Linked DNA regions of Blastopirellula marina. The protein of the gene in region 1 binds, or shares a complex with, the protein of each later gene. Links are inferred from orthologs where the notes say so. Each region holds a gene or a part of one and is shown in the gene's direction. Other genes may lie near its edges. The genes, in order: C5Y96_RS16300 and trxA.

Region 1 (15,078 bases):
CTGGTGACGACTCTATCCGACGACATGCACGTTCCGGTCATTCTTGTAGGAGCAATGACGAAAGACCGCGTGATCGGCCAGGGGGACAAGATGCCCTGGGATATCCCGGAAGAATATCAGACGTTCATCGATAACATTCGTGGGCAGACCGTTGTCATGGGGCGGAAGTCGTATGACGTTTTTGGTCCCGATTTAACCAGTGCCTATGCGATCGTGGTCTCGCGGGGGGACCCGGATGTCAGCGTGCCGGTTGCCCATGGCATCGACAAGGCACTCAAGCTGGCACACTCTTACGGGAAAAAGGTATTTGTTGCGGGAGGATCGCAGATTTACGAACTCGCGTTGCCGCATGCGAACCGGATGTACTTGAGTGAAATCAAGCAAGACTACGCAGGGGACAGATACTTCCCTGAGTTCGATCGCCAACAGTGGCAAATCGTTCGCGAAGATGAACATGCCCGATTTATCTATCGCGAGTGGAAACGCCTTGGTTAAGTAACCGTGTGAAAGGCACTATTCTTCTTGTCCAACTCAGGAATTCTTCCAAACGCGATTTTGTCTTCCAGGACATCGCGATAAGCGTGTGTATTGGCGAAGTAGATGGAGTTCGCCCCCCAGCGGTCGCTGATTTCGTCCAGCGCGTGGGATAGCCGCTGAGACTGAGAGATCTCGTCGAAAAGATAGCCTGAAACCTCGCTACGTTGTTCGAGCTTGCTCACGGTGACATCGACCTTTTTCAGCCCCCGTAAGTTTTGCGGACGTCGAAGCCATAGACGTTCAAACTGATGAAGGATCGACAATGTGTCTTGCACGCAGGGTAAATCTATTTTCTCGTTGAGCAGCGTTCCTTGATTGCCGGTCAGCGTAAGCTGTAGGCTACGAGTATAGTAGCCTGTCTGCCGAAGTCGGCGAGCAAGTTTGCATAGCAGTAGTACGAGGATACAGTGCGCCCCTGTCTCGTTCCGGAACCGAGGATCCAATACGCGACCGTGGCTCATGGAGTGACGACTCGTAGGAGGTTCGGGGACATCGATGCCATGCAGGCCGTCCCACCAACGAGCTCCCGAAACGGAGCCCCATATCTGCAGGGCGTGTCGGCGATCGAGTTTCCAAAGGCCCTCGATTGAATGGATGCCTGAACTATTGAGGCGAGCTACCATGCCGCGCCCCAGTCCAGGCAGGTCCTCAAGTGATAAATGAGTCAGTCGGCCAGGCAGGACGTCTGTCGTCAGAACGCTTAAACCGTCCGGCTTCTTCAGGTTACTTGCTGTCTTGGCAAGCAAGCGGGTCGGGGCAATGCCGATTGAACTAGTCAGCCAGGGACCAAAGTCTCGGCGAAGTTGTCGCTTAATCGCTCCGGCCAACTGTAGGGCATGCTCGATTTCACGATAGCGTCCACAAAGCTTGATGGTCCATTCGTCGATCGAATAGACGTGATGAACTTCGGCGCATTGATCGACGCTTTTGAGCAACTCGTGATGTATCTCGACATAGACGCTCGGCCGGGCCCTAACGAGTTGGATGTGAGGGCATAGGCGTTTGGCCTCGTAAACTTTGGTGCCTGTGCGAATGCCGCACTGCTTGGCCTGCCAACTGGCGGCAATGATACATGTTGCATCGGACTCGAGGGGTACGACCCCGACAGGCCGGTTGCGTAACTCAGGCCGCAAGAACTGTTCTGCCGAAGCAAAGAAGGAGTTCATGTCCTGCATCATCCAATTCACGTAAGTCATCGCGGCGGCCCTGGGAGAGATGCAATCTAGGGATGTGTATGAATGTACACTATTGATCGGCCGCGGCAAGGGGAATGTTCAATTAGAAATGCAACCGTTTGTCTGGACAAAGGTTGTGATCGGCGGCCGACAAACCACCAGCGGTAAAGCAATGGGGATTACTCGCACGAAAGTGCGATAAAGAAGTTCACACATAGAAGATCTCGGTAGCAGAATGAGTGTGCAGTGGTTGTCTTGAGGAGTGAGAGTCGTGTTAGGATCCCTTTCGGAGGGGGCAAGCCGGATTGATGCTTTTAAGCAAAACGCTCCGAACCTGCTGGACGCGCGAGTGTCTCTTGATCGACTTCCTGTAGAATGAAATCTCTTCGGCAAAAGAAGATGGAGGGCGAATTGGCAGAAAAAGACGCCAGCGAAATCGGCCCGGTTATTGAGTCCAACGACAGCGAGTTTTGTTGTTACTGGGGACAATCTTCCGAGGTTGATTTGACCAAGGAGCCTTACTGGTACCGCCTGATCAGCAAGATCGCGCACCCGTATTTCAATAGTATCTTCGAGGCGAATATTCCACCGGATCGACTCGTTGCAGGCGTTGAGGAAGCGATTTCTCCGTTTCGTGCGAGAAAGCTGCCGATGGCCTGGTGGGTTGGTCCTAAGACCCGTCCGGTCAATCTCGGTGAGGCACTAGCCCGGCATGGTTTTGAGCACGTGGCCTGTGAAGCGGCGATGGCCATTCGCCCTTTCGATGCCGACTATGAACGGATCAGCGAAGAGGTCGAAGTTCAGGCGGTTAGCACGGCGAATGATCTTCGCACGTGGGTCGAGATCATGACCGGTGTCTATGGACTGCCAGAGCATACGCAGGAGCCTTGGTTCAGGATTCTCAAGAAGGCAGGGCTGGGGAGCCAAAGCAAGTTGCAGCACTTTCTCGCCTCGGTCGACGGCGAAGTGGCTGGCGTGGGATCCATTTTCTATGGGAGCCAGGCGGCGGGTATCTACAACATAGCTGTCCTGCCGCCGTTTCGTGGGCAGGGAGTCGCCTCGACATTGACGATCTCGCTATTGTCGTTGATCGAGGAGCGAGGGTACGAACTGGCAACACTCTGCGCGTCACAAAAGGCCAAGTCGCTATATCGGCAGATCGGATTTCGCGTGTATGGGGAACTGAATTGTTATCAGTGGTCGCCAGATTAGCGCATACAAAAACACCGCGCGGCGTATGCGACGCGCGGTGTTTCGTGTTTGTCTCGCTGTAGGCGAAGTTGCGAGCGGCGTCTTAGACGCGGCGTTCTCGCAGGCGGGTAGCCTTACCAACGCGATCGCGCAGGTAGTACAGCTTGGCACGGCGGACGACGCTACGACGCGTGACTTCCACCTTGGCGATCTGCGGGCTGTGGAGTGGGAACTTCTTTTCAACACCTTCGCCAGCGACGATACGGCGAACGGTGAACATTTCACGGGTGCCGCTACCACTCTTGGCGATGACGGTACCGATGAATTTCTGGATACGTTCTTTCTGACCTTCGAGGATCTTGGTGTGGACCTCGACAGTGTCACCGATTTCGAAGAAATCGACTTCGGACTTCTTGTAGGCCGCTTCGACCTTGTTCATCAAATCTTGGCTCATTGCCAGTTTCCTTCTGCTACAGCGATTTAACGTTTATTTTGATTGGCGTCGTCCGAATGCTGATCCAGCAGATCGGCGCGTCGCATTTTGGTCTTTTCCAGCGACTGTTGCTTTCTCCAGGCAAGGATCTCTTGGTGGTTGCCACCTAAGAGAATCTCCGGAACATTCAGTCCGCGGTATTCACGAGGCCGCGTGTACTGCGGGAACTCGAGAAGACGATTTCCTTCGCTGAAGGAGTCGTCCACGGCACTTTGCTCGTCGCCAAGTACGCCAGGGATCAGGCGAATCACCGAATCGATGATTGCCATCGCTGCGACCTCTCCCCCATTGAGGACGAAGTCTCCTAGCGAAATCTCTTCCGGCTGCAGAAGGTCGATCACGCGTTGATCGAAGCCTTCGTAGCGGCCGCATATCATGGTCAGCCGTTGTTCCTGGGCAAGCTCTTCAACCAGTGGCTGATTCAGCGTTTTGCCTTGAGGGCTCAGCAGAATCAACCGGCCTGGCTTGTCGCCCAGCGGCTGGATTTGTTCGATTGCCTCGACAACCGGTTGCACGCGGATAACCATTCCTGGTCCTCCGCCAAAAGGTCGGTCGTCGACTCGATTGTGTTTGTCGTTAGCCCAGTCCCGCAAGTTGTGGACGTGGGCTTCGACTAACTGTTTGTCGATGGCCTTGTTGAGCAGGCTTTCACCAAGATAGCCGGTGAAGATCTCTGGAAACAACGTAAGAACATCGAACCGCATTGCAGGCCTACCTGCTTAGCCTTCAGCCGCAGGCTGCTCTTCGCCACCTTCAGCGGAAGCTTCGACAGCTTCGCCTTCAGCAGGAGCAGCTTCGTCTGCCGGAGCTTCGCCTTCAGCGGGTGCTGGGGCTTCCGGTTCAGGCTCTTTGATTTCAACTTTAGGAGGAACGTAGGCAGTCTTGGTCGACAAGCGAGCCAAGGCTTCTTCGCGAGCTGCCAGGTGGCTACCGTTGGTACCGTACTTGCGGATCAAAACAGCAACCTTGGGGGTAGGCTGAGCACCGACGCCGAGCCAGTAGTCGACGCGGTCGGTCTTCAGGTTAACCCGTGCGTCCTTTTCCTTGACGAACGGATCGTAGGTGCCGAGGTACTCGATTGCCTTGCCATCTCGAGGGGTGCGAGAATCCATGGCGCAAATACGATAGAACGGACGGTGTGCCCGACCCATCTTTTTCATGCGAATCTTAACTGCCACGTAACGTTACTCCTAAGTAAACTTACTTTTAAAACATGCTCAGCGACGAGGTTAACGACGCCGCCTTTTGAGCTTCTTCTTGAGTTTCTTTTGATTCTGGACATCCTTGTCGGTCATCCGTTTGCCGGTGCTCTGCTTGGCCTTCTTCATCTTGCCGGTCGGATCCATCAGCTCGCCAGTGCGAAGCTTCCGCATCATGTCCATCGCGCCGCCAACACCGCCACCAGCCACTCCCTTCATCAGCGAGGCCATGCTGTCGAACTGTTTGATCAGTTCGTTGACCTCTTGCGGGGAAACGCCAGAGCCTTTGGCGATTCGCTGACGACGGCTATTATCGATCAGCTTGGGATCGTTGCGTTCGGCCGGGGTCATCGAGTCGATCATCCCGCCCAGACGACGCATTTCATTTTCGTGGTCGCCACCTTGCAACATCTTGGTCAGCTCGCCCATGCCAGGCATCAGGCCGAGCATCTTCTGCATCAGGCCAGGTCGAGCAATCTGATTGAGCTGCTTGCGGAAGTCGTCTAGCGTAAACTGCCCCTTCTGGAGCCGTTCTTGTGTCTTCTGGACTTGTTCCTGGTCGAACTCACGCTGGGCCATCTCGAACATCGATTGGATGTCGCCCATTCCCAGGATCCGGCTCGCAAAGCGGTCCGGATGGAAGGGATCGAGGCCATCCATGTGCTCGCTGACACCGACGAACTTGATCGGTACGCCAGTGACATGTTTGACCGACAGCAATGCACCGCCTCGGGCATCGCCATCGAGCTTGGTCATGATGACGCCGTTAAGCTCCAGGGCGTCATTGAACGCCTTGGCACTGTTGACTGCGTCTTGTCCCGTCATGCCATCGACGACCAGGAAAGCTTGATCCGGATTGAGCTTCAGGTCGATCGTCTTGAGCTGCTGCATCAGCTCTTCATCGATGGCCAAACGACCGGCGGTGTCGAGAATGACAACATCGATACCGTTTGCTTCGGCGTACTTGACCGCATTCTGACAGACAGCGACGGGGTCGGTGGCTCCCTCTTCGCTGTAGACGGGGGTGTCAACACTTTTGCCAACGATATGAAGCTGTTCAACGGCAGCAGGACGCTGAAGGTCAGCAGCACAGAGCAGGGCTTTTTTGCCCTCTTTGCCGATCATGCGGGCCAACTTGCCGCACGTCGTTGTCTTACCGGCTCCCTGCAAACCGCACATCATCAGCACGGTGACACCTTGTTTCAGGTGCAGGGTGGGGTCGGAATCGCCCCCTAGCAGATCAATTAGGGCCTCGTTAACGATGCCTACAAGCTGCTGCTCAGGCTTGAGCGACTTGAGAACGTCCTGGCCGACAGCCTTTTCGGAGACGTCCTGCATGAAAGTCTTGACGACGTCATAACTTACGTCGGCTTCGAGCAGGGCGTTCTCGACCAGTTTCAGGCCATCCCGCATGTTCGATTCGGTCAGTCGGCCTTGTCCGCGCAGCGTCCTAAACGCTGATTGCAAGCCGTCTTGTAACGATTCCAACATCGGAAGATTTGCCTAGGGTCAAATATCACTTAACCGGGAGTTCGCTGCGAGGGCCAAGATCTTGCCCGCAAGAGACAAAACAACCCTACGGCCCACTCCCGAGAGATGGGTCGAAACGCGTATTCTAGCGAACCCCACGGCAGGTTGGCAATTGGTAAAGAGGAGTGGAGCGAGGGTTTTTCGCTGGGAGATGGCCCCAAGATAGGTGGTTGGTAGTACCGTGGCCCACTATGGATGATCGTATCTGCCTAGAATATCGTCGTCATCCCAGGGGTCATCGTCGTCCTCCCAATCATCGAAAACCTCTCCGCGGCGAAGCTCTCGCATCTTATCGATGGCGCTGCGTGTGCCACCCCTTGTCATCGCCTCCATTAGCGAAGCCATGCTCTCGAACTGTTTGATCAGATCGGTAACCTCTCGCGGAGAGACTCCAGAGCCATCGGCAATTCGCTGACGACGGCTGGGGTCGATCAGCTTGGGATCGTTGCGTTCGGCCGGGGTCATCGAGTCGATCATCCCGCCCAGACGGCGCATTTCCCATTTGTGCTCGTCGCTATGTAGCATCTTGGTCATCTCCCCCATTCCCGGAATGAGCCACAACATCTTCTCCAATAGGCCTGGTCGGGCCATCTGTTCAAGCTGTTTTCGGAAATCATCCAGCGTAAAGGGGTTGGCCATTTAACTATCTCACTTCTGAATCGCTCCTTCAATTGCCTCTGGCCGCTTCTTCACCGGCATAGGCTTGAGCCCTTTGATCTCCAGCGTCGAAACCTCTTTGGTTTCCAGGTCCAGCACGCGGATCAGGTGGTTGTTGGTGTCGGCGATGTACAGCTTACCGGCGGCGTGCGAGATACCGGCTGGTTCGTCGAACTGAGCGGGATTGTTGGCAGTGCCAGGCTCGCCGGTCCCTGCCAGGGACTTAACGTCGCCGGTCGCCGCATCGACGGCTTTGATCTTGTTGTTGTACGTATCGGTGGTGTAGATGACGCCGTCAACGTAGCACACACCTAAAGCATGCTGTAGTTTGGCTGTTTTGGAATCGCCATCGACGTCGCCGAAGCTGAATAGGCGGCCATAAGGCAGGTGGGCGGTGCCGATGACTGTTCGAACGCTTTCCGCCGGATCGAATGGTACGGCGCGGATGGAGCTTCCTTCGCTATCGGCCACAAACAATGATTTACCGTCCGAGGTCAGCCCCGATGGCTGGGCAAACGACGAGAATCCTGTTTGATAAGGAACCGGCGGAAGCAGCGGACCATCGACGATGTCTTCACGGCCGTTGCCTGCGTAGGGGCCGATTTCTTTCTCGTCGAGTGTCATTTTCCAGATCTGGTGGGGGCCTGCCATGGCGATGTAAAGGCTGTCGCCATGCGGCCAAAGGGCCCAGGGGCTGTTGATTGGAGTCGTCTTGGGCAAGCCAATGAAGCGATCGGGGAGGCTCGAGATGGTGGCGTTTTCGCCGACACCTGGCCAATTGTTGCGGGCCTGTTCCCCTACGCCAGCGATCGTCGAGACTTTCTTCTCTTTCAGGTCGACCTTGCGAATGAGGTGGTTTTCGGTATCAGCGACATACAAAGTGTCCTGCACAAGGGCCATGCCTTGCGGGCGAAAGAACTGAGCAACTTCGTAGCCGCCGTCGGTCGCCCCGATCTCTCCGTTACCGATGACGTCCTGCAATTGGCCGTCGAGCGAAGTGATCACGATTCGGTTGTGATTGCTGTCGGAAATGAACAATCGATTCGACTTTTCGTCGGCCAAGACTTTCCCAGGAAAACGCAGTTGGGTCGGTTCCTGGTTGTATGCCAGTAGGTCGAACTGGATCGGCGTTTCGTCGAGCGAGCCGTTGTTGCGGTAGTAGGGCATCGAACGGTTGAGCACCTCGCGGATATCGTCTGCTTTGAACTCACCGCGACGAAGATAAACGACGTTTCCTTCCGGATCGATCAGGTACATCGTGGGCCAGCTACTGACGCTGAAGCTGTTCCAGATTTTCATTTCGTCGTCGTTGACGACCGGGTGTTCGATCTCGTAGCGCAAGATCGCTTCACTGATGTTCTGGGCTTCTTTTTCCGTATCAAACTTGGCCGAGTGAACGCCAACGACGACTAGTTGATTCGGGAATTCGTGCTCTAACTTCTTTAGTTCTGGGAGGATGTGAAGGCAGTTGATGCAGCAGTATGTCCAGAAATCGAGCAGGACGTATTTCCCTTTTAGTTCTTTCAGTTCCAGCGGTGCCTTGGTGTTCATCCATTCCATGTCTCTAGGGAACGATGGGGCAGGGATGCGAGCGCGGAAAGGATGCTCGGCTTCCTTCTTCGCAGGAGCATCGTTCGCTGCTTCTTCCTTGGCCACCGCAGGCTCTTGTTCTTCTGCCATCGCGAACGGATGCGTCGAAGAGCTTCCGCAGCCGACCAATAGCAAGACAGCAGCAAACATCGCTAGCTTGCGCACAATTGGTAAGGGAGAAACATGCAGGCAAGTCATGGATAAGACCTTCTTGATGGGGGCAGGATTCCAACAAATTGGAACGATTTATGGAGAGCAAGGCTGTGTTTATTCGTACAATACCTGATAGTTTACTGGCTCAGGATGTTCCGGGTAGCTCTTTTCACTTTATGCTCAGCATGCATGCACTAGACACCCTTTTGGGGTGTGTGGCATCATCTTGAAAAAATTCCTGGGGCGGCCATGGAATTTTGCCGACAAACTATAACGATTATAGCGATTATTCCGGAGTCATCCGGAAGCGATATTGTCGAATTTGCACCGAGGAATGTGCTACCTTTGGCGGAATGGTCTATGCATGGCATAGTCGGGGTGACTAATGCCACATCCTACCCTTACAGACCAAGCTCGCCAAATATCGGAGGATCAAATCGTGTTTCGTAAAGTATGGCTCGCCGTCTGTCTCTTACCACTACTGGCTTCCTTCGGTATGGGCCAGGAATGGGCGAATAAGATGTTCCAGGTTCGTTCTCACGATTTTGGTGCCGTGGCGAAAGGTGCCAAAGTCTACTACGAGTTCGAGTTGCAAAACGTCTACGAGGAAACCGTCCACATCGCCAGCGTTCGATCGAGCTGTGGCTGTACCAGCCCATCGATTAAGAACGACACGTTGAAAACGTGGGAGAAAGGGGCGATTGTCGCCAAGTTGAACACCGACAGCTTCCTTGGCCACAAGAGCGCGACCGTCACGGTTACGATCGACAAGCCATTCTACGCTGAAGTGCAGCTGAATGTTTCGACAGACATTCGTGGAGATCTCGTCTTCCAGCCAGGTGCTGTGCAGTTCGGTAACGTCGAGCAAGGCGAAGGTGGTGTCGCGAAAGTTCACGTCACCCAGGCCGGTCGCAGCGATTGGAAAATCACCGACGTTCGTAGCAACGACGATTTCCTGGGTGTTGAACTTAGTGAGACCAATCGCGGCGGCGGCCGCGTTGGATACGACCTGGTCGTTCGTCTGAAAGACAATGCTCCGGTTGGTTTCATTTCGAGCCAGTTGGCACTGATTACCAACGACACCCGTAGCCCTTCGGTTTCGCTGCCTGTCGAAGGCAAGGTCGAATCCGCATTGAACGTCAGCCCAAGTGCTTTGTCGCTGGGTGAGTTGAAGCCAGGTCAGAAGACTGAAGCCAAGTTGATCGTGCGAGCCAAAAAACCATTTCGCATTACCGGGGTGAACTGCGATTGCGACAACTTCCAGTTTGCCGCATTGCCAGAAGAGCCCAAGAAGCTCCACTTCCTGCCACTGACGTTCACGGCCGGTAGCGAAGGTGGTACCCTGGTCAAAAAGATCACCATCCAGACAGACCTGGGTGAAGGTGTCAGTGGCGAATCGGTTGCCACCGTGGTGGTTACCGACGGAAACAACGAGACCTAAGCGGGTTGGTGTTTCAAGAAACAACGAAGGCCTCGATTCGTGAAGAAGCGAGGCCTTTGCTATTGCTAGTTGTCGGTGGCTACCGTGGGTTTCTTCTCGGGTAGTGGTGGAAGTGATTCTTCCAGAACGCCTTTCACACGCGGCCACATCACGATCGCTTCAAACAGCATCCACGCCTGAAGGACTAGCACGCCAGCGCCCAGCACAAGGAGCAGCCACTGCTGTTTGGCCAGGTAGCCTGTCTCGCTGAAGATGTTGTAGTACATCGCTAAGGCAGGCAAGATGAGCATCGCGATCATGGGAATTGCAACAAACCAAATCGGTTTGCTACGACGCCACAGGTAAAAAGCTGTCACCATCATCGCCAGACCAGCCAGCAGTTGGTTCATCGCGCCGAATAGTGGCCACAGCAGCGTGCCACCTTTACCAGGTATTTTATCCGCAAATACTGCGATTGCTAAAGCGGAAAGTACCGCGACACCGGTCGCAGCATACTTTCCGGAAAGGGGTTTGGTCACCGGCATCGAAGCGAATAGTTCCTGCAGCACATAACGTTGAAGACGTGTTGCGGTGTCGAGTGTCGTAGCCGCAAAATTCGCGACGAGCACCGCAATGATGCTGATGCCGATTTCCAGTGGAATGCCGATCGAAGTGAGGAAGTTGGCCCCCCCTTCGACGAATGCGGCGACCAGGTTCTTCAATCCGAAATCGCTCCAGTTCTTCGAGACGGCATAGCGTGTTTCCCAGGCCGCTTGACCGGTCAGGGGAACCCCTTCGGCATCGGTCATCGCGGTGTATACATAGGATCCGTCCGCCCCTTTGCTTCCCTCGAAGATGCCCATGCCTACCCCGGCACAACAAGCCAGAATGACGATGACGGCCAATCCGCCTTCCAGCAGCATCGCGCCGTAGCCGATGTACTGGGCGTCGGTTTCTTTCTCGACCTGCTTACTCGAGGTACCGCTACTGACCAGGCAGTGAAAACCGCTGCACGCACCGCAGGCAATCGTGATGAACAGGAACGGAAAGATTGGGGGGGCACCCACTGGCATCTGCGTTGACACCGCAGGGGTCGATTGGGCGAGGTCGGCGGCACCCGTTGCACTTGCCACAAGAAGCCCAACGAACAGCAGCACCAACGCAACAATCAGTTGGTGGCTGTTCACATAGTCGCGAGGTTGAAGTAGCAGCCAAACCGGCAACACCGAAGCGACGAAGCAGTAAATAAGCAGAATGACAGTCCAGACCATCAGGGCGCTTAGATATGGACTTGCCGAGAGATCTGGACCCAGCACATTGGCCAGAATTGCCGTAAGATCGATCGGCAGGTAATAGACGCCAACGATGATCGAAGCATAGACAATAAACAGGGCAACCAGGGATGGAATCAGTAAGTGAGCATCTTTGCGGCGGGCATAAATTCCCAACGCGATTGCGATCGGCATGCTGATCCAAACGGGCAGGACCGTCTGGGGGTACTCGGCGAAAATTACCGCCACCACCAGGCCAAAGATCGCCAGAACCACCATCAATGCCGCGGCCAGCACGATTAGAAACAGGTACTTGGCTCGCTTGTTGATCATGCGACCGGCGATTTCACCCACCGTTTGCCCGCGATTACGCAGCGAGATGATCAACGCGCCCAGGTCGTGAACTGCTCCCACGAAGATCGAGCCAAAGACGACCCACAATAGAGCCGGTAACCATCCCCAAAACACCGCGATGGCCGGGCCAACGATGGGGCCGGTACCGGCGATGCTGGTAAAGTGATGCCCGAAGACAACCTGCCGATCGGTGGGGCAGAAGTCGATGTCGTCCTGCAGCTGTTTACTGGGCGTTTCGTTCTTGTCATCGAGTTCAAAGAGTCGGTGCGATAGCCAACGCCCATAGGTGTTATAGGCAACAATAAAGCCAACGAATGACAAAACGGCAACAATTAGCGTCGACATAAGCGTAAAATGATTGTCACGATGTGAGGCATCGTGCATCCAAGGGAGGAGCGAACTTCAGGGTGGGTGGTACGCGGGGATAGTGAGCCTCCCCGCCTACCTCTATAATGATGGATTCTTCAAGCGGCGTGAATAGCTCACAATTCAACTGAGATAAATTTTTTTCGCGGCTTAGCGCTATCACAAGGATTAGATCGACCGTGTCGGAAAAGATTGAAAACGTCATTATCGTCGGAAGCGGACCTGCGGGATGGACTGCCGCAATCTATGCGGCTCGGGCAAATTTGAAGCCACTTCTCTTCGAAGGTGCCGCACTTCAAGAGCATTACGACCTCGGTCGTGGCCCACTGGGACAGCTGGCCATGACAACGGAAGTCGAGAACTTCCCTGGATTTCCGTCCGGTGACCTGAGTGGCTACTTGGATAACGCCATCGACGAAAGTCTGCGCCAATATATGGCTCCGCACCAGAAGCATGGTGTCAGCGGTCCGGAATTGATGGAACTGATGCGTCAACAGGCCAAGAACTTCGGCACACGCGTCGTAACAGACGATATCGTCGAAGTCGATTTCAGCCAAAAACCGTTCAAGCTGAAGCCCCGAGAAGGGGAAGAGTGGCTCAAAGCTCGTTCCGTAATCATCGCGACCGGTGCCCGGGCGAATTACCTCGGTTTGGAATCGGAAGGCAAATTCAAGAACCGTGGCGTGAGTGCCTGTGCGGTTTGTGACGGTGCCTTGCCACGTTTCCGCAATAACCCATGTATCGTCGTAGGGGGCGGTGACTCGGCCATTGAGGAAGCAGACTACTTGAGCAAGTACAGCTCGGTGGTTTATCTGGTGCATCGCCGCGACAAGTTCCGCGCTTCGCAGGCCATGGTCGATCGTGCGATGGAAAACAAGAAGATCGAAGTCGTCTGGAATCACGTTGTTACGGAAGTCTTGGGCGACGACCAGAACGGTGTAACCGGAGCTATGCTGGAAAGCACCGTCGACGACTCTACCAAGCAGCTCGATGCCAGCGGTTTCTTCCTGGCAATCGGTCATACGCCCAATACCGACTTCCTGAAAGGGAAGCTGGATATGAACAACGCTGGCTACCTCAAGTGGACAGTTCCATTCCGTACTAATACGAGTGTCGACGGAGTGTTTGCCGCTGGTGACGTGGCCGACGACTATTATCGCCAAGCCATCACTGCGGCAGGAACTGGCTGTATGTCGGCTTTGGACGCCGAACGCTGGTTGGCCTCGCAGGGCTTGCATTAGTCGAAAAATGCAACCATCATTAGATGCACTGAGAACCTTGCTTGTTCTGTGTGTCAAAGAAAAAACTCAGCAAGGGGAGCGAAGATCGTTCCCCTTGTTTTGTTAGCTCCCACCCCATCATCCCTTATCTACGCCGAATCTAGGCGAAGGATTCGCTAATGTCTGAGACCGTAAGCAAAGTCGAAACAGACCGAGAGATTCTCCAAGAAGCACAAGCTAAGGGGGCCGGTGCCACGTTAGGTGCTTGGGTCAAGCTTTCTGGACCAGGTTGGTTGCAAAGCGCTATCACGCTGGGGGGGGGATCGCTGTCGGGTGCACTCTTCATGGGGATCTTGGGTGGCTACAGCCTGTTGTGGCTGCAGTTGGTTGCCATCATCTGTGGCGTCGTCATGCTTTCGGCGATTAGTTACGTTACGCTGTCGACCGGAAAGCGTCCGTTTCGTCAGATCAATGCTCATATCAATCCGGTACTTGGCTGGGGTTGGATTGTGGCGACCGTTGCGGCCAACATGATCTTCCTGATGCCGCAGTTCGGGCTTTGCTATGCGGCACTCAATAAGAATCTCGCACCAGGTCTGGTGGGTGATACGACTCAAGACAAGGCGATTGTGTCCTTGGTGCTTCTGTTGGCCGCTGGCGCACTGGTGTACATGAATTCACGGCCGGGTCTCGCGACGAAGATTTTCGACATCTTGTTGAAGGGCATGATCGGCGTCATCGTGATTTGCTTCTTTGGCGTGGTCGTGAAATTGGGTATGTCCGGCGAAGCGTTCTCGTGGTCAGAAGTCTTCAATGGATTTATTCCTGATTTCTCGGCAGCTACCCAGCCTACCGGACAGGTAGCGGAAATCGCGGCCGAAGTACAAGAACCCTACCGCGATTTCTGGACCGACCTGATCGTCAAAGATCAGCGGGCCGCCATGATTGGTGCCGCGGCGACTGCGGTGGGTATCAATATGACCTTCCTGTTGCCGTATTCGATGCTGGCCCGTGGCTGGGACAAAACGTTCCGTGGCCTGGCACGATTCGATCTTTCGACCGGGATGGCAATTCCCTACATCCTGGTGACAAGCTGTGTCGTAATCGCCTCGGCTGCCGCGTTTCACGCCAAGGTGGATGCCGACTTTCTATCGACTTCGCCTGAGACTATGGCCAAGAGCCCGATCTACGGTGGTGCCGAGAAAACACTCGCTTTGCGAGTTGTTAAATATGAAAAGGACAGCTTGAATGTCCCGCAAGAGTACGTCGAAGAAGCCACGGGCAAGGATGGTAAGCTTGATGACGGAAAGCTCACCGGCATTTTGCTCAATGCTAAGTATGAACCACTCAAGCAAGCGGTCGCCAACCTTTCCGACAACGAAAAACGCCTTTCCGCTTCGTTGGTTAAACGGAGCGAGTTTCTTCTTTCCGAATCTTTGGCACCCTTGCTCGGTGATAATATGGCCCGCTGGGTGTTTGGCATTGGGATCTTCGGCATGGGTTTCTCGACGATCATTATTCTGATGATGATCAACGGTTATGCGTTTACCGAGATGCTCAACACCAAACCCAACGGAGCTGCCCACGTGATCGGCTGCCTGGTCGCCGGGCTTTCCGGCGCATCGTGGTTCATCATTTGGGACGGTCCGGCCAAGACATGGCTGGCCATTCTGGTTTCCAGCTTTGCAGTAATGTTTTTGCCGATCGCTTATGTGACGTTCTTCATGATGATGAACAGCAAGAAGATTCTCGGCGACGATAAGCCAAAGGGATTGAGCTGGGTTATTTGGAACGTGCTGATGGTCATCTCCGTGATCGGGGCCATCGCTGCGGCTGTCGTCTCGATTACCGACAAGGTTACCAGCTCGACGACTCCTTTCGCTCAAAAGGCGGTCGTATTGACGGTCGTCATCGGGTATCTG
Region 2 (15,124 bases), on another replicon or contig:
ACGAGCCAGGAATCGAATCGCTGGTGAAGGACAGCATCGCCTACATGCACCAGTGCGAAGCCGCGATCGGCTAATCCTCTCTGGTCCCCTCGTTCCTCCGGGGAGAGGGCTAACGAAATGGGGAGAACCATAAAAACCTATGCGACAGTACCTTGATCTAATGCAGCGCATTCTCGACGAAGGGGTCGAGAAGCACGACCGGACTGGCACCGGCACGCTCAGCGTGTTTGGTCATCAGATGCGGTTCGATCTTTCAAAGGGGTTTCCCGTCGTTACGACGAAGAAGCTGCACCTGAGGTCGATCATTCACGAACTGCTGTGGTTCCTGAAAGGGGACACCAACATCGGCTACCTCCGCGAGAACAAGGTTCGCATCTGGGACGAATGGGCCGACGCCGACGGCAATCTGGGCCCGGTTTATGGTAAGCAGTGGCGAAGCTGGCAGACCCCCAGTGGTGAAACGATCGACCAAGTTTCGCAGCTGGTGGAGCAGATCAAGACAAACCCCGACTCGCGGCGATTGATTGTCTCGGCGTGGAACGTGGCTGACGTTCCCCATATGGCACTTCCGCCTTGCCATCTGCTGTTCCAGTTCTACGTGGCCGAAGGAAAGCTGAGCTGCCAGCTGTACCAGCGAAGTGCCGACGTGTTCCTGGGCGTGCCATTCAACATCGCTTCCTACTCGCTGTTAACGATAATGCTGGCCCAGGTTTGCGACTTGCAGCCAGGCGACTTTGTCCATACGTTTGGCGATGCCCATCTGTACTTGAATCACTTGGAACAAACCAAACTTCAGCTCTCGCGCGAGCCCAGGTCGCTGCCGACGATGAAGATCAACCCGGACGTGAAGGACCTGTTCGCTTTCCAGTTTGAAGACTTCGAGCTGAATGACTACGATCCACACCCGCACATCTCTGCACCGGTTGCCGTATGAGAATTTCGATGATTGTCGCGGCAAGCCAAGATTGGGTTATCGGTCGCGACGGAGACATGCCGTGGCGACTGTCCAACGACCTCAAGCGGTTCAAAAGCCTGACCATGGGCAGCCCGATGATCATGGGTCGTAAGACGTACGAATCGATTGGCCGCCTACTGCCAGGCCGCACGACGATCATCGTCACCCGCGATCCGAATTACCAGGTCGAAGGGGCCGTTATCGCCAATAGCGTGGGGGATGCCGTCGCCGCGTGTCACGATGTAGACGAAGCGTTCGTGGTGGGTGGTGCCGAGATCTACAAGGCCATGCTGCCGTGGACGACGCGGCTCTATCTGACCAAAGTGCATGCGATGATCCCCGACGGCGACACGCACTTCCCGCTGGTCGACTTCCACCAGTGGCACCTCGAATCGGCCGAAGAGATTCCGGCCGACGAGAAGAACCAGTACCCGACCCGGTTCGAGATCTGGGACCGGTTGCCGGAGGGCTAACCCTTTGCAGGATTGGCTACGAATGTCGTGTGTCGTATTTACGCGGTGGGCTGTTTCAGCCGGCGACCTTTGGCTGTACTTGGGGCGCTGGTGAGTGGGTTTTCGGCACCGACCAGCGGGTCGCCTACTTTGACACTGGCCAGACGCTCGCGAACTTGCTTTGCGTAGTCTTTCGATAGCTCGAATCCGAGCGGTGTGCGGCCCAGCTTCTTTGCCGTGACCAGCGTCGAACCACTGCCGGCGAAGGGATCCATAACGATCTCTCCTTCATTGGAACAACACTTGATGATCCGCCCCAGCAGCTGCTCTGGCATCTGACAGCCGTGGAATCCGGCTCGCTCCTTGAACGTGCCAGCGACGCGAGGGAAGTACCACGTATCTTCTTCACTGCCGAAGCTATCGGGCGCATCCTGGGGACGCAGGATCCACGTATCGTCCGGAACGCGTCCTTTAGGGTTGGCTCGCTTGTCTCCGTAGACTAGCATCCGGGCACTCGGCACGCGGATCTGCTCGTCGTTGAAGGTGAACTGCTTGGCATCCTTGGTGAAGTAGAAGATGTGCGCGTGGCTGCGGGTGAACTTACTTTTGCAGTGCACGCCAAACGTGTAGTACCAAACGACCCAGTTGCGACAATGCAGCCCCAATGTACGCGTGGCAAGGACCTTGAGTTCCGCTGCGAACTCGTCGCCGATGGCCAGCCAGAATGCACCCGTTGGCTTGAGCACGCGCGAGACTTCGCGCATCCACTGTTCGCTCCACTGAAGATATTCGTCGACCGATTTACGATCGTCGTAGACGTCGTACTTGTAGCCGATATTGAAGGGGGGATCGGCAAAGGCCAGGTCGATGCATCCCTCAGGCAGCTTCTTCATCTGGGCGATACAATCGCCGGTCGTCAAACCGGTGGCGGGAAGTTTCGGTGGCGTCGCCACAGCGGCCCTCCTTGGCGTGAATACTTCGTGCAAAAAGGGACAAGGCCCTGGTGGGTTCAGTGTAGCCCGGCCAGCAGCAGGGCGCAAGGCTTAAGTGTTGTCGCATTCTAACGGATTCTTGGTCGGTCGTGTGCCTTTCCAGACGAGCATTAATGACCGATTCACCCGCCAGGGGGTAGCCTCTTCCAGCGAACGAATGTGCGGCAAAATTCTCGCGTTTGGAAGAAACACCCATTGGCTACGGATGCTATTCGATCCGAGGGCAAGCAGCAGGAAAGTCGGTTTCTTTCGAATTTCGCCGGTTGACCTTCCCTCATTGGTAGGAGATGCTAAATCATGGAAACCCCATTACGGGTTTCTCCCCATTGAGCGCTTGTTGAGGTGATCCACTTTGTTGGAAAAGGGCCAGCCATGAACGAAGACGCTCCACAGTTAGTCCACCACCACATCGCAGATGAAGTCCTCGTTCTCACGCCTCAAGTCGAACAGATGCGAGATACCGAGATCTGCTATTCGATTCGAGATGGCATGACCGACTACGTCAAGCAAGTCGATCATCGCCGCGTGGTGATCGACATGCAGAATGTCAACTTCGTCAGCAGCATCGGAATTCTCGCATTTCTAAATCTCCGCCGGGCAGTCCCCAACACGGACGAGCGGATCATTTTTTGCAATCTGTCCGATTCGCTCACCGGCATGTTTAGAATTTGCAAATTAATCTCAGAAAACCCTAACGATCCAACGCCGTTCGGTTCCGTAGATACTCTTGAGTCCGCTTTGTCTACCGCGTAACCTCTCTGAGGGCTGCACGGATGCGGTACCTCCATCGACCGATGCCGCTAGCTGACGGCATGCGGGCGGTTTCATTCCAACATGCAAGGCGGAGCAAGGAAGCATGAACGCCAAAACATCTACGAGCCTCGTTTCGTTCGAAGAAGTCGGTGATGTACACGTCATCACCCCGCTGGTTACGAACATGCGCGATGCCAACAACTGTTTGACGATTCGCGAGTTGTTTATCGAGTATGGCCGATCGCGGTGTCCGGAAAAGGTCTTAATAGATCTGAGACACGTACGCTTTATGTCGAGTGTTGGTGTCCGCGTTCTGGTCTCGCTGCTGCGGGAGGTGTGCGAAGTTCAGGGACGAATCATGGTCTGCAGCCTGAATGGAGAGTTGCGGGGAGTACTTTTCGTCTGTAGCCTAATATCAGACGATATGAATCAACCGGGACCGTTAGAGGTAGCGAATAACCGCGACGACGGCCTCGCTCGCCTGAGGTCCCCTTAACAAGGCTTGCCCTCCCCATGCCCGATTTGCTACTCGAAGCTGTTAACCCTGTCCTGCCGTCGCGTGATGTGAAGGCCGCCATCCAGTTTTATGTTGACAAGCTGGACTTCAAGCTATCGTATCAAGATGCGGAAGACCCTCGTTACGCATCGATCATTCGGGACCGGGTCGAGATTCATCTTCGCTGGCATGATCCTTCGAGCTGGGATCGCGTCGAACGACCGAACATCCGTATCGCGGTGTGCGATGTCGAACACCTTTACAGCGTGTTTCAGCCGCTGGGGATCTTCGCTTCCGATACCACGCTGCGTGATACGGCCTTCGGCACGCGGGAGTTTGGCTTCTTCGACCCCGATGGCAACCTGCTGACGTTTTATTCCGACCTGGGAGAATAGTCGGCGCGTGCCGGAACAGCTCGTTTGATGCACCCAGAGGTCCGGCCTTCGCTATGACACATCCTCCCGTACCTGAGATCCCTTGGTCCAAGCGGCTGTTCTATTTGGGCTGTGCGGCAATCTTTTTCACACTGGCCGTCCTGGGCATGATCTTGCCGATCATCCCAGCGACGCCATTTCTGCTGGTAACCAGCTACTTCCTGGTCAGGTCTTTCCCCAAGCTGAATGACCTGTTGCTCGACTTGCCCTACTTCGGTCAAATTCTGTACGACTGGGAAGTCCGCAAGGGTATCAAGACAAGCACCAAAATCCAAGCTATCGCCACGGTCGTTCTGGGCTGGGGGTTCTCGATCATGATCTTTCCGATCCCTAAGTGGGCATTGACGATCATGGCATTCCTGGTGGTGATCGGGATCTACGTCATCTACCGCGTGCCAGAGCCGCATGACGTGAAAATCACCAAGACGAAGAGCGAGCCAAACGGCCCGCAGGGTGACGACCAGGAAAAGAATACCGTCCATCCATCGCACGAATTAGAGCGGAAGCCCAGAGAAGCAGGCCGCAATTCATGCCAAGCCCAGAGCGAGAATCTTTGACCAGATGATGGGGCTTAAATCGTCCCGACCTGCTGTAGCGCGAGATACGCCAACAGGCCGAACCAAACGACCGCAATCACCCCCATGAGAATCAAGAAGGCCAGATGCGGTTTGGGTGGGTTCGACGTGGGAAGATACACGGGCGACTTGCGAACTTCTTCCGACTTGGGAGCCTGTTTGTTTTTGGCGGCCGCCATGGTTCTTCCCCCTATCCTTGGATTAGGCTTGCCCTGATTCTTCCGATAGCTGGAAGTCGAAGTTCTTCACGAACGCGTCTTCAAAGTCGTACTGATCGTCGAAGTCTTCGCGTCGGTCCGATTTCGATTTACGCATCATGCCAATGCCAATCAGGTTGTAGACGATCTCGCCAAAGTCGCCGGTCGTGTGTATGCCCCACGAGTTGAGCACCACCTTGGCCAACAGCCCATACTGCTGCTGAGCATACTGCCGGATGGCCTGGCACAATACCTGGCCGGTCAGATGGCGTTCGACGTCTTCCTCTTCTTCCCAGCCTTCCAGGTCGTCTTCGAGTTCGTCGATCTCTTCCTCGAAGCATTCCAGGTCCAAGTCTTCTTCCTCTTCGGAAGGCTCTTCGTCCTGCTCCTCTTGATACCGCTGGCCGAATGAGAGGGCTTCACGGACAAATTGATACGCTTCCATGCGATAGCGTGGGTCGTCTTTGAGCAGTTGCATGAACGCGGAATAAGTATCTTCGGACATGCCGTTTTATTCCTTCGGATTGTCTGAGTTGGACTGGGTGTTCTCGCCGCCATCTTCGTCGGCAGCATCCTTCTTGTCACGACGCTTGCCCCGCTTGGAACCACCCCCGGTTTGGCCGTTGCCGCGTTTGAGGACCGTCAGCACGTCGCTGGCGTCGATCATAATGTTGCGGTTGTCTTCCATGCGAACGAGCAACTGACCAGCGAGGATCTCGTGATTCAAAACGCGACCGCGACCACTGTTGGTCACAATATCGCTGCCAATGGGCGGAAGGTCGCGCTGCAGTTCTTCGTACGTGTCGTACTCGTAACGCAAACAGCACTTAAGTCTTCCGCAACGGCCGGAAATCTTCGTTGGGTCGAGCGTCGCTTTTTGGAGCTTGGCCATCCGCATTGAAACGGGCGGCATTTCGCTCAGGTGCGTGTTACAGCAGACCGGCTTGCCGCAGTCGCCGTAATCGGCCAAGAGCTTCGCTTCGTCACGAACGCCAATCTGGCGCATCTCGATGCGGGTTTGCAGTTCGGAAGCCAACGCTTTGACCAGCTCGCGAAAATCGACCCGCGACTCGGCCAGGTAGTAAACGATGATCCGTTCGCCGCCAAACAGATGCTCGACATCGACCAACTGCATGGGGAGATTCATCTCGCGGATCACGCGGCGGACCGTTTCTTCCTCGCGCAGGGCATCGCCGACCATGTGCTCGGTCTGCTTGACGTCTTCTTCCGACATGGCCCGCATGATGCTACCAAATGCCGGATCGGTCAGTTGCTTGACCGCTTCGTCGGTGGCTTCGCACAGGACATCCCCCACCTCCAAGCCGCGCTTGGTGCGAATGATGACTTGATCGTCGCGGTTGTATTCATCTTTTGCTCGGGCCGAGAACACGCCTAAAAAACGCATGGCCCCGTAGCGAATGATGTATTTCGCCATACTGAATATCTTTATTTCGCCGTGCCCTTGAGTAAGGACGCTCGGCGATTAAAACGTAGGGCCTGGCAGGCGGCCTGCACGATGACCAAACGTTAGGTAGGTTTCGATAATCTCTGCAGTATAACCTGATTAAGGCCTTCCCTGAAATTGGGAACTTGCCCCTCTCGAAGTAAGCCTTCGGGCCGATAGCTATGGATCAAGGAAGGATCTCATCGACGCTCTCAGGCGGTCGTCCCAATCGGGCCTCGTTGCCAACGACGACAATCGGGCGTTCGATGATCTTCGGATTGGCAGCCATCTGGGCGATCCAGCCTGCTTCGTCTTCGGGTTGTGGCAACCCCAGGGCTTTGTGATCCTTCTTTCGCACCAGCTGCTCGGCCTTGAGCCCCAGCTTTTTGAGCAGCCCCTTGAGGGTCTTCTCGTCCGGGGGGTTATCTAGGTAAAGCACCACCTTGGGCTCGATCCCATGTTCTTCCAGCCGAGCTAGCGTTTGCCGGCTCTTGGTACATCGCGGATTGTGATAGATCGTGACGCTCATCGAGCACCTTGTAGCAGGGGGAGTCGAGGAATATGGGAAGTACGGGAAACCGAGGGAAATCAGCCTGTAACGCAGTTCACCAATTGGCATCCTAGTTATCAGAGCACAGCAGGAGGGTGCCGGGAAGGTTGCCTCGACTCGGTTACCCCCCATAATAAAAGCATGCCCCCTGGGTTGTGAACCTGGTTAAAATTCGCGATTCTATTGGTTTAGGCTCGGAATTACGGCATGCTGGACCTCTGGGCTCGACTTGATCTGTTGAGACGCAAGCGACAGTTAACCCCCATATTTTCCATTGATCGGGAGAAGCCTCCAATGGCCAAGACATTTAATGAAGACAACTTTGATGCCGAAGTCCTGCAATCGAGCGAGCCTGTCTTGGTCGACTTCTGGGCTCCTTGGTGCGGTCCTTGCCGTCAGCTGGCACCAGTGATCGATCAACTGGCCACCGAATACGAAGGTTCGGTCAAAGTTGGTAAGGTGGACACCGACCAAAACCCGAACCTGGCCGTGAAGTACGGTATTCAGAGCATTCCGACCGTCATGATCTTCAAGAATGGTGAAGTCGTGAACCAGATGCTCGGCAACCAGCCCAAGGCCAACCTGCAGCAAGCCCTGGACGCTGCCAAAGGCTAAGTGCTGACGCAGGATCGACTGCTAGCAAAACGGAGGACGTTCGTCCTCCGTTTTTTCGTGCGCTGGACCAATTGCAATCGGTGGTAGCAGTGCCACCACCTTGCTAGCCCGCAGCATTTCAATCTGCGCAGCCGTTAAACTCAACTTCTTAGGCACATCATGCCGATGCGAAAGGATGGCCGAGTAATCCATTCGACTGCCGCCAACCGTATTGATTCGCCATGAAGCCGACTATCCGCCCATCGAACATCACGCCATCGCCGCGCCCTCTCTCTGAGCAGGGAACGCCCGAGCTGCGAATCGATCCACCGCACTCCGCTTCTGTCGACAGCAATTCGGCCGATTATCTGGAAGAGGACCAAGGGGTCGACCTGACTGCGGCCGACCTCGATACGCTGCCTGACTGGCAGCGGCGACAGATCAATCAGCTGGCCCGCTTGATGCGCGATCGCCAGATGGAACTCGACCGCCGCGAGGCGGAGCTCAACGCTCGGATGGCGAATTTCGAAAGTCAGCAGCGCAGCGCTGCCCTGTCGATGGACGAGCCGCTTCCCCATTCCGTAAAGCCTAGCGCACAGCCATCCCAACCGAAGAGTTCTTCCGCGAGCCCGCTTCGCAACATCGAAGAAACGATCCGCGGCTGGCGACGAAAGTGGCGTGGTCAGTCGACCGAGATTCCCGAGGTGGAACCGGAAATCCACGATTCGATTACCGTTCGGTTGGAAAAGCTGAGCGAAGCGGAATCTCAATTGGCGCAGCAATGGGCCCTGCTCAAGAATGCCCGATCGCTACAAGCCCTGAGAGAAAAAGAGTTTGCCGGCTACACGCAAAAGGTCGAGCGTGAGATGGAGCAAAGCCGAGCCCAGCAGCACCTGTGGCTCGAGCAGGAACAACTGCAACTTTCACGCGATCAGGAAGAACTGGCTCGTCGCGAGAACGAACTAGCTGACGTGCAGCAGGAAATGCAGTACGCATTCGAGGAATTGCAACTCATTCGCGATCAGCTGGAAATGGCCTGGGCCGAAATTCGCGTGCGAATTCCTTCCGCTCTGCGGCGACGACTGGATCAACAAACGGATAGCGCTGTCGACCACTTCGACAAGGCCCTGCATGCCCGAAACCAGGCCGCCAAAGCTGAGATTCGGCAGATGCTGCATCAGTTGGAACTGGCCAAGCTAGAGATCCAGGAACAACACGTTCAACTGGAAGACAACGCCGATCAACACCACACCGAGATCCGTCGCGCCAAGCATGATTTATCAGATCGCGAGGCCCAGGTTCGCGCCCAATTGGCCGAGCTTCGCCGCGAGCACGAATCGCTAAACGACACCAAGCTGGAAATCTTGAAAGAGCGTTACCAAGATCTGAGTCGCGAAATTACTCCCAAAGCGGCATAACAGCTTCTATACTGTCCGGTCGAATTGCCTTCCGTTCTTTCGCGCATCGAAGGACCTCGCTGTGACCGGTACGATTGTTGTTTACTGCCTGATGGGCCTGGCGCTGCTAGTTGGTTCGCTCGTTTCTTTGTCGAATCAGCCGGGAATTCGCGGCTGGCGAAACCTGGCGATGCTCTCGATTTTCGTTTTGGGAATCGTAAGTCTTTTCGTTGCCGGCTGGATGACGGCCATGATCGTTTGGTTTAGCTGCGCTGTCGCGAGTGCACTTCTCTATAAGCTGTACGACCTGGTTGCCAGGAGCAAGCATTCATCGGACGAAGAGGAACTAGAAGATCCACCGCATTCGATCTTCACGCTTCTGATGCACAGTTTGTTGGTCTGGCCGTTGATCTTTTTAGAAGGCTTTGAGTACCTGTGTGCCGAGCTGTTTCCCGCAGCACTTGCGCCTCGTATGGAGGTAGAAGCCCCTGCCGAGGACGAGTCGAGCGCATAAAAAAGGGGACGCTCGACGAGCGTCCCCCGAATCGTGCTGATTCCAATGAATCGTCCGAATTACTCAGCGCTGAGCGAGAGCGATTCGGTTGGCTTCTTGTTTGCCTTTTCGCGAGCTGCGTGACGCTCTTTCGCAGCTTCGGCTGCCTTATAAGCGATCTGCAGTTCCTGGCGGCTGAAGTAAGGGGTGTCATCACCAACCAAGTGTTCGATACGCTTGTTGGCGAGTTCTTCCCAGCTCATGCCGTTGTTCAGGTGCCAGGCAGCTGCTTGAGCACTGCGCTGATTCAGTTCACCGCTCCCCAGCATGTGACACAGGTCAGCAACGCCAGGCTTTTGGGTGTAAGCACTGATTGGCTTCAATTCGTAAGGGATTTGCGGATCTGGATCTTCCAGGCCGTGATCCAGGCAAACGCCTTGGACCTTCAGACGTTGAACCTTTTCAGGCATGACGTTGAAGAAACCACCGCCACCGCCGCCGTTGCCGCCGCCGCCGCCGCCGAAGCCGCCACCGCCTTGGCCACCGCCGAAACCGCCGCCGACGCCTTGGTTACCGCCACCGTTTTGGCCGCCGAAACCACCACCACCGCCGCCGAAGCCGCCGCCGCCGTTGTTACCGCCGAAACCGCCGCCACCGCCGAACTGAGCCAGCGGAACACCAGCGAACGCGGCCGGTAATTCGACACGCATCTTCTTCTTGGTTTTGTTCGTGATAATAACGGTGCCCTTTTCCGAGCTCATCGGGATGAACTTCACCTCGATGTCACCGTTATCGATTGCCTGGAACATCTCAACGGTTTCGACTTCGCTATCCGATCCGGATTTCTTATTTTCCGCGATCGCTGCTGGAGCCAAACAAGCCAGCATGGCCATGCAGCCAAACAATCGCCCAACCATGTGCCATTTCATGAGATAACTGCTCCTAATGATTCGCTCGATTTCGGCGAATGCCCGCGAATCGACTAACAACTGTGAGATGATCCAAGACAAGATCCGCTTGAGTCGCCCCCAAAGTTGCAGCGATCAACGGATACTTTTCCTACCCAATACGTAGGAAACACAACATCTAAAGCTTAATCGCTGTTCTCGAAGAAGCCAACAAATTTGTACGAGGGAAATCAATACGCCTAACTTGGGGGGCAAGTGTCGCCTGAACCTAAAGGGGGCCGAGTCTTTGGCGTTCACTTCCGGCGGCAATTCGCAACTCGAGGGGCATTTGACGCGGCCGATTGGTCAAAGCCGGGAATCAGCCATTTAAAGGGCCTCATGACACCACAAATGCGATCTTTATGCGGACTTATTATCATTATTACTCTGTGAAGCTGGCACAAACCAGTTTTAACCCCTCCGATAATATGGATAATAACGGCAACCCCACACGAGACTTGGCCTGGTGGCCGGCATGTGGGCTCCCATCGAATGCGACACCCTGGACACTGCCGTCGGTCTACAAAGGAATGGCACCATGTTTTTCGGCATCTGGCTGTTGGTACTTTTTGCGTCGATTGCGGCCCTCGTTCAGGCCTATTTCTTTTTTACGGCCATGGTGCGAGCCGATCCCGGTACTTCCACCATGCAGCGTATCGCTGGGTATGTTCGTGAGGGGGCGAACGCCTACCTGATGCAGCAGTACGTGGTGGTGACGATCTTTTTTGTTGCCATCGCCGCGGTTTTGGCCCTGCTCGCGTTTGTGGTCGAAGTGCAAAGCCGCTGGGTGCCGTTTGCGTTCATGACCGGCGGGTTCTTCTCGGGGCTTGCCGGCTGGATCGGCATGAAGACCGCTACCCTGGCCAGCAGCCGCACGGCCGCCGCAGCACAAAAGTCACTCAATCAAGGGCTGCAAGTCGCTTTTCGCAGCGGCGCAGTCATGGGGCTGACAGTCGTCGGCTTGGGCCTGCTCGACATCGTGATTTGGTTTGGCGTATTGAAATGGATCTTCAATCTTTCGTTATTTAACATCACTACCACGATGCTTTGCTTCGGCATGGGTGCCAGTTGCCAGGCGCTGTTTGCTCGCGTGGGGGGAGGGATCTTCACGAAAGCCGCCGACGTGGGTGCCGACCTGGTAGGGAAGGTCGAGAAGGGAATTCCTGAAGACGACCCGCGTAACCCGGCATCGATTGCAGACAACGTGGGCGACAACGTGGGGGATGTCGCCGGAATGGGTGCCGACCTGTACGAAAGTTACTGCGGCAGTATTCTGGCAACCGCCGCGCTGGGCGTGGCCGCGTTTTCTTCCCCAGCTATGGCCAGTGCCGCAGGCTTTGACGATGTCGCCGATGCCCAGATCCGCGCCGTGTTTGTCCCGATGCTGATCGCCGCTTTTGGAACGCTGTTGTCGATCGTGGGGGTCTATCTGGTTCGCACGGAAGAAGGTGCTTCCCAGAAGAATTTGCTCGCGGCGCTTTCGCGCGGGATCAACATGGCCACGGCGGCCGTCACTGTGGTTGCTATCCTGATTTGCATCCTGTTGATGCCTGCCATTCCGGAGGCCTCGTTTCACATTGGTTTTGCCATTCCCGGTGTGTCGCTGAGTATTATCGTCGGGCTCGGTGCCGGTTGGGTGATCGGCAAGTGGACCGAGTACGCTACCAGCGACGAGTTCACGCCGACCAAAAACCTGGCGGAACAATCCGAAACGGGACCAGCCACGATCATCATTGGTGGGATCGCCGATGGGATGCTGAGCGTATGGCCACCGGTCATTGTCATTGCGATCGCTACGCTGGCCTCATTCGGCTTTGCCAACGGCTGGAATTTCAATGACCCCAACTTGTTCGCCCTCGGTCTCTATGGCGTGGGAATCGCAGCCGTGGGGATGCTCAGCACGCTGGGTATTACGCTGGCCACGGATGCTTACGGCCCGATAGCCGACAACGCCGGGGGCAATGCAGAAATGTCTCGTCTGGAACCCTTTGTTCGCGAACGGACCGATGCCCTGGATAGCCTCGGCAATACGACGGCCGCCACCGGGAAGGGCTTTGCGATTGGTTCAGCGGCATTAACGGCCCTGGCCTTAATGGCGGCCTATGTGGAAGTGGTTCGCGAAGGCTTCGATCGCTGGGGAACGAGTGTCGCGGCTCAGGTCGAATACGATACGCCCACGAAAATCGCCCCTGGTCTGGTCATTTTGAAGGAGAATCACGAGGGGACCGATCGCGTCTATGGCTACTTGCCGATGCCGGCAGATCTTCGCGATGGGAAGGTCAACGAGACCTGGCACCAATTAGGTAGCGATGGGAAGCCTGCGGTACTTTCATCTGAAATGGTTCAGCTTGCCAAGCAAGAGCAGGGGGAGCCGCGTCTGACGTTCGCCGCGACCGGGGCAAGCCTGATTAACGTCCACGAGGCGAGCCTCAGCGACTTCGCGACCTACTACGAAGCGAATGTCATGAACCCGAAAGTTCTGGTCGGCATATTCATCGGTGCGATGACGACGTTTGTCTTCTGCGCGCTGACGATGAAAGCGGTTGGCCGCGCGGCGAAAGGGATGGTCGAAGAAGTACGTCGGCAATTCCGCGAGAAGCCCGGCATCATGGATAATACCGAAGAGCCCGACTACGCGACTCCTGTCGAAATAAGTACCAAGGCCGCCCAGATGGAGATGGTCATTCCATCACTTCTCGGGCTGATTACTCCCTTGGCCGTCGGTTTCTTCCTGGGGGTCGGCGGCGTGCTGGGACTATTGGTTGGTGCGTTGACCAGCGGCTTTTGCCTAGCAATCTTCATGGCCAACAGTGGCGGCAGTTGGGACAACGCTAAGAAGTATATCGAGGCCGGCCACCACGGCGGCAAGGGAAGCGATGCCCACAAAGCAGCAGTCGTAGGGGACACGGTCGGCGATCCGTTCAAAGATACCAGCGGACCGAGTCTGAACATCCTGATCAAACTGATGAGCATGGTCAGCCTGGTCGTGGGCGGGTTTGTGGTCCGCTACAGCTTGATCGCGATGGGGATCTTCTAAAGCCCCAGTCAGTTATCCGAAATAGTCTGACGGAACTCAACCCAGCCACGCAGCCGCCCCACTCCTTCGATGTCGATTGGTGGCACAATGCCAGCAACGTCGGTCGTGCTGTTGGCCCATTGATGCACGACCTCGAATGGCTCGATTCTTTTGTCGCCTACTTCACCAAGAGACGATCCATAGTAAGGCTTGCCGACATACTCGGCATGACTTCCATCGACGGCGATGTGGGTAACTCGAACGCGCTCGTAATCCGACCAACTATCGCGTTTGAGAATATAGAGACGCTGCCGAACAGTGGGTGATTCGGCCCGCGGAACCACCAGGTATTGCGGGTGAGGGTGGTAGCTCTCGGGGATGGAAGCCGTCACGCGTTTGATATCCAGAGAGGTGTCGTCAAACACAACCTGGTAAAGCTGATCGTGATAAGGGATCACTTCGCCAGGCCGAACAAAGATCATGAACTGATCAGAAACAATCTTGCCAACTTCAATCTCGAAGTCTGAATCGAGAAAGAGGAGCCCCACCCGATCGCCTTCGACTTTCATCTGTCGAAAACGCAGCATCACCGGCCTGGAACTACGGTTGGGCAGGGGTATCAGGCAAGGCGCATCTTCCCCATTGTGTTCCCAGTGATAGATGACCTCGTCGGCGTCATCCTTCGCCGAATGGACGCCAACTAACGGAAGCTGACTGGAAAGCTTCTGCGAGTTTGGTGGCTGACCACAGCCGATCAGCACCGTGAATACAGTTAGGAATGCGAGAATATCACCGCAGCGCACGATGCATCTCCACTTGCGAGAGTTCGACCAATTCCAACTCGATCCAACCGACGAGCACTCCAGCACCTTCGACCTCGCCTGGGGGAACGATCTGTTTCACGCGAACGAGTTGGTTGTCGATCATCAACGTCGCTCCGACCCCGATCGATTCTTCTTTTGGTTCTTCCAGCGCCTTGGCTTCATAGTTGCCATCTACTTCGCGGCTGACCATCCGCTTGCGCACGATCGTGGCCCGGGTGCCTGCGGGATCGTTATCGATCTTCGCGAGGTGGATCGTTTCATAGAAGTCTTCGGCGTCGCCGGTACCATTTGGATGGAGCAAGCGTTGGCGATAGAACGTTGCTTCTGATTCATTCATGGTAAGGATGCGGCTCTCGGCGCTGGGCAACAGTTCGGCTGGAAACTGCTCGGTACATTCTTCGACATGCACCATTTGGCCGTCAAACGTGAAGCGGAACAGATGGCCGTAGTACGGGATGGCTTCTCGATCAGAAAAGCGAAGCACTTGAGCGTTCGCGTCGTGGCGCAGGTCGTCCTCCGGGAAGGCTCTCACTCTGGTCAGTTTCAATTCCCACTGCTGGTAGCCAAGTCTTTTGAGGCCAATGTCAACATGCTCGTCATGTCCGTCGCCATTGGCATTGGGCAACATGATTCCCCCGAAATTCGCTCGGACGATCTCGAAATCGTACCGACGACTCTCTTCGCCTGGGCTGACCGGATCGTTGGGATAGATCGGGGCGCGAAGATGGAGATGCTCTGAGTTCCGCTGAAACTTGACATCGCACCCCAGAAGCATAAGCCCTGCGATGATGACTGCCCCGAAAGCTATTGGTCGAACGATTTCCATGTTGTTGCCTTGGATGAGCTTTCCATGAAGAAATTGTCTCCCCGGAGAGACGAGTCACACATGTAGCTAGACTTCACAACCCCCTATTAAATAAGAAAGTATCCAACTTTTCTTGAAATTGACCTTTCTGGTCTGTGGGGGGATTCGTTGGCCGTGTGGAAATCTTTGCCCCGTTACAC

Evidence for each region.
Region 2: the proteins of C5Y96_RS16300 (region 1) and trxA are in contact, whole or in part, in a crystal structure (PDB 1F6M), measured with the Escherichia coli proteins. The link is inferred for Blastopirellula marina from one-to-one orthologs.

What each region holds. Positions count from the first base shown.
Region 1 is NZ_PUIA01000051.1:33,312-48,389, reverse strand. Bases 11,346-14,146 are described here. They hold C5Y96_RS16300 (thioredoxin-disulfide reductase), read left to right. Parts: upstream 11,346-12,115; coding sequence 12,116-13,177; downstream 13,178-14,146. Other genes in these bases: C5Y96_RS16295 (divalent metal cation transporter), read left to right, coding at 13,336-14,146; C5Y96_RS16305 (carbon starvation protein A), read right to left, coding at 11,346-11,915. In the rest of the region: C5Y96_RS16355 (dihydrofolate reductase), read left to right, coding at 4-495; C5Y96_RS16350 (Y-family DNA polymerase), read right to left, coding at 492-1,733; C5Y96_RS16345 (GNAT family N-acetyltransferase), read left to right, coding at 2,124-2,924; rplS (50S ribosomal protein L19), read right to left, coding at 3,007-3,357; tRNA (guanosine(37)-N1)-methyltransferase TrmD, read right to left, coding at 3,384-4,100; rpsP (30S ribosomal protein S16), read right to left, coding at 4,116-4,508; ffh (signal recognition particle protein), read right to left, coding at 4,626-6,086; C5Y96_RS16320 (hypothetical protein), read right to left, coding at 6,315-6,764; C5Y96_RS16315 (thioredoxin-like domain-containing protein), read right to left, coding at 6,774-8,522; C5Y96_RS16310 (DUF1573 domain-containing protein), read left to right, coding at 8,965-9,966; more of C5Y96_RS16305, read right to left, coding at 10,032-11,345; more of C5Y96_RS16295, read left to right, coding at 14,147-15,078.
Region 2 is NZ_PUIA01000037.1:180,290-195,413, reverse strand. What follows is about bases 5,956-8,802. They hold trxA (thioredoxin), read left to right. Parts: upstream 5,956-7,142; coding sequence 7,143-7,463; downstream 7,464-8,802. Other genes in these bases: C5Y96_RS12625 (hypothetical protein), read left to right, coding at 7,685-8,802; arsC (arsenate reductase (glutaredoxin)), read right to left, coding at 6,486-6,827; C5Y96_RS12640 (stage 0 sporulation family protein), read right to left, coding at 5,956-6,289. Outside these bases: C5Y96_RS12690 (sugar phosphate isomerase/epimerase family protein), read left to right, coding at 1-74; C5Y96_RS12685 (thymidylate synthase), read left to right, coding at 140-934; C5Y96_RS12680 (dihydrofolate reductase), read left to right, coding at 943-1,428; C5Y96_RS12675 (DNA-methyltransferase), read right to left, coding at 1,467-2,360; C5Y96_RS12670 (STAS domain-containing protein), read left to right, coding at 2,772-3,152; C5Y96_RS12665 (STAS domain-containing protein), read left to right, coding at 3,256-3,648; C5Y96_RS12660 (VOC family protein), read left to right, coding at 3,666-4,043; C5Y96_RS12655 (YbaN family protein), read left to right, coding at 4,097-4,639; C5Y96_RS12650 (hypothetical protein), read right to left, coding at 4,654-4,836; C5Y96_RS12645 (Minf_1886 family protein), read right to left, coding at 4,859-5,359; more of C5Y96_RS12640, read right to left, coding at 5,366-5,955; more of C5Y96_RS12625, read left to right, coding at 8,803-8,860; C5Y96_RS12620 (hypothetical protein), read left to right, coding at 8,922-9,353; C5Y96_RS27600 (hypothetical protein), read right to left, coding at 9,413-10,261; C5Y96_RS12605 (sodium-translocating pyrophosphatase), read left to right, coding at 10,818-13,316; C5Y96_RS12600 (hypothetical protein), read right to left, coding at 13,325-14,098; C5Y96_RS12595 (hypothetical protein), read right to left, coding at 14,085-14,945. UniProt on the Escherichia coli protein: Participates in various redox reactions through the reversible oxidation of its active center dithiol to a disulfide and catalyzes dithiol-disulfide exchange reactions.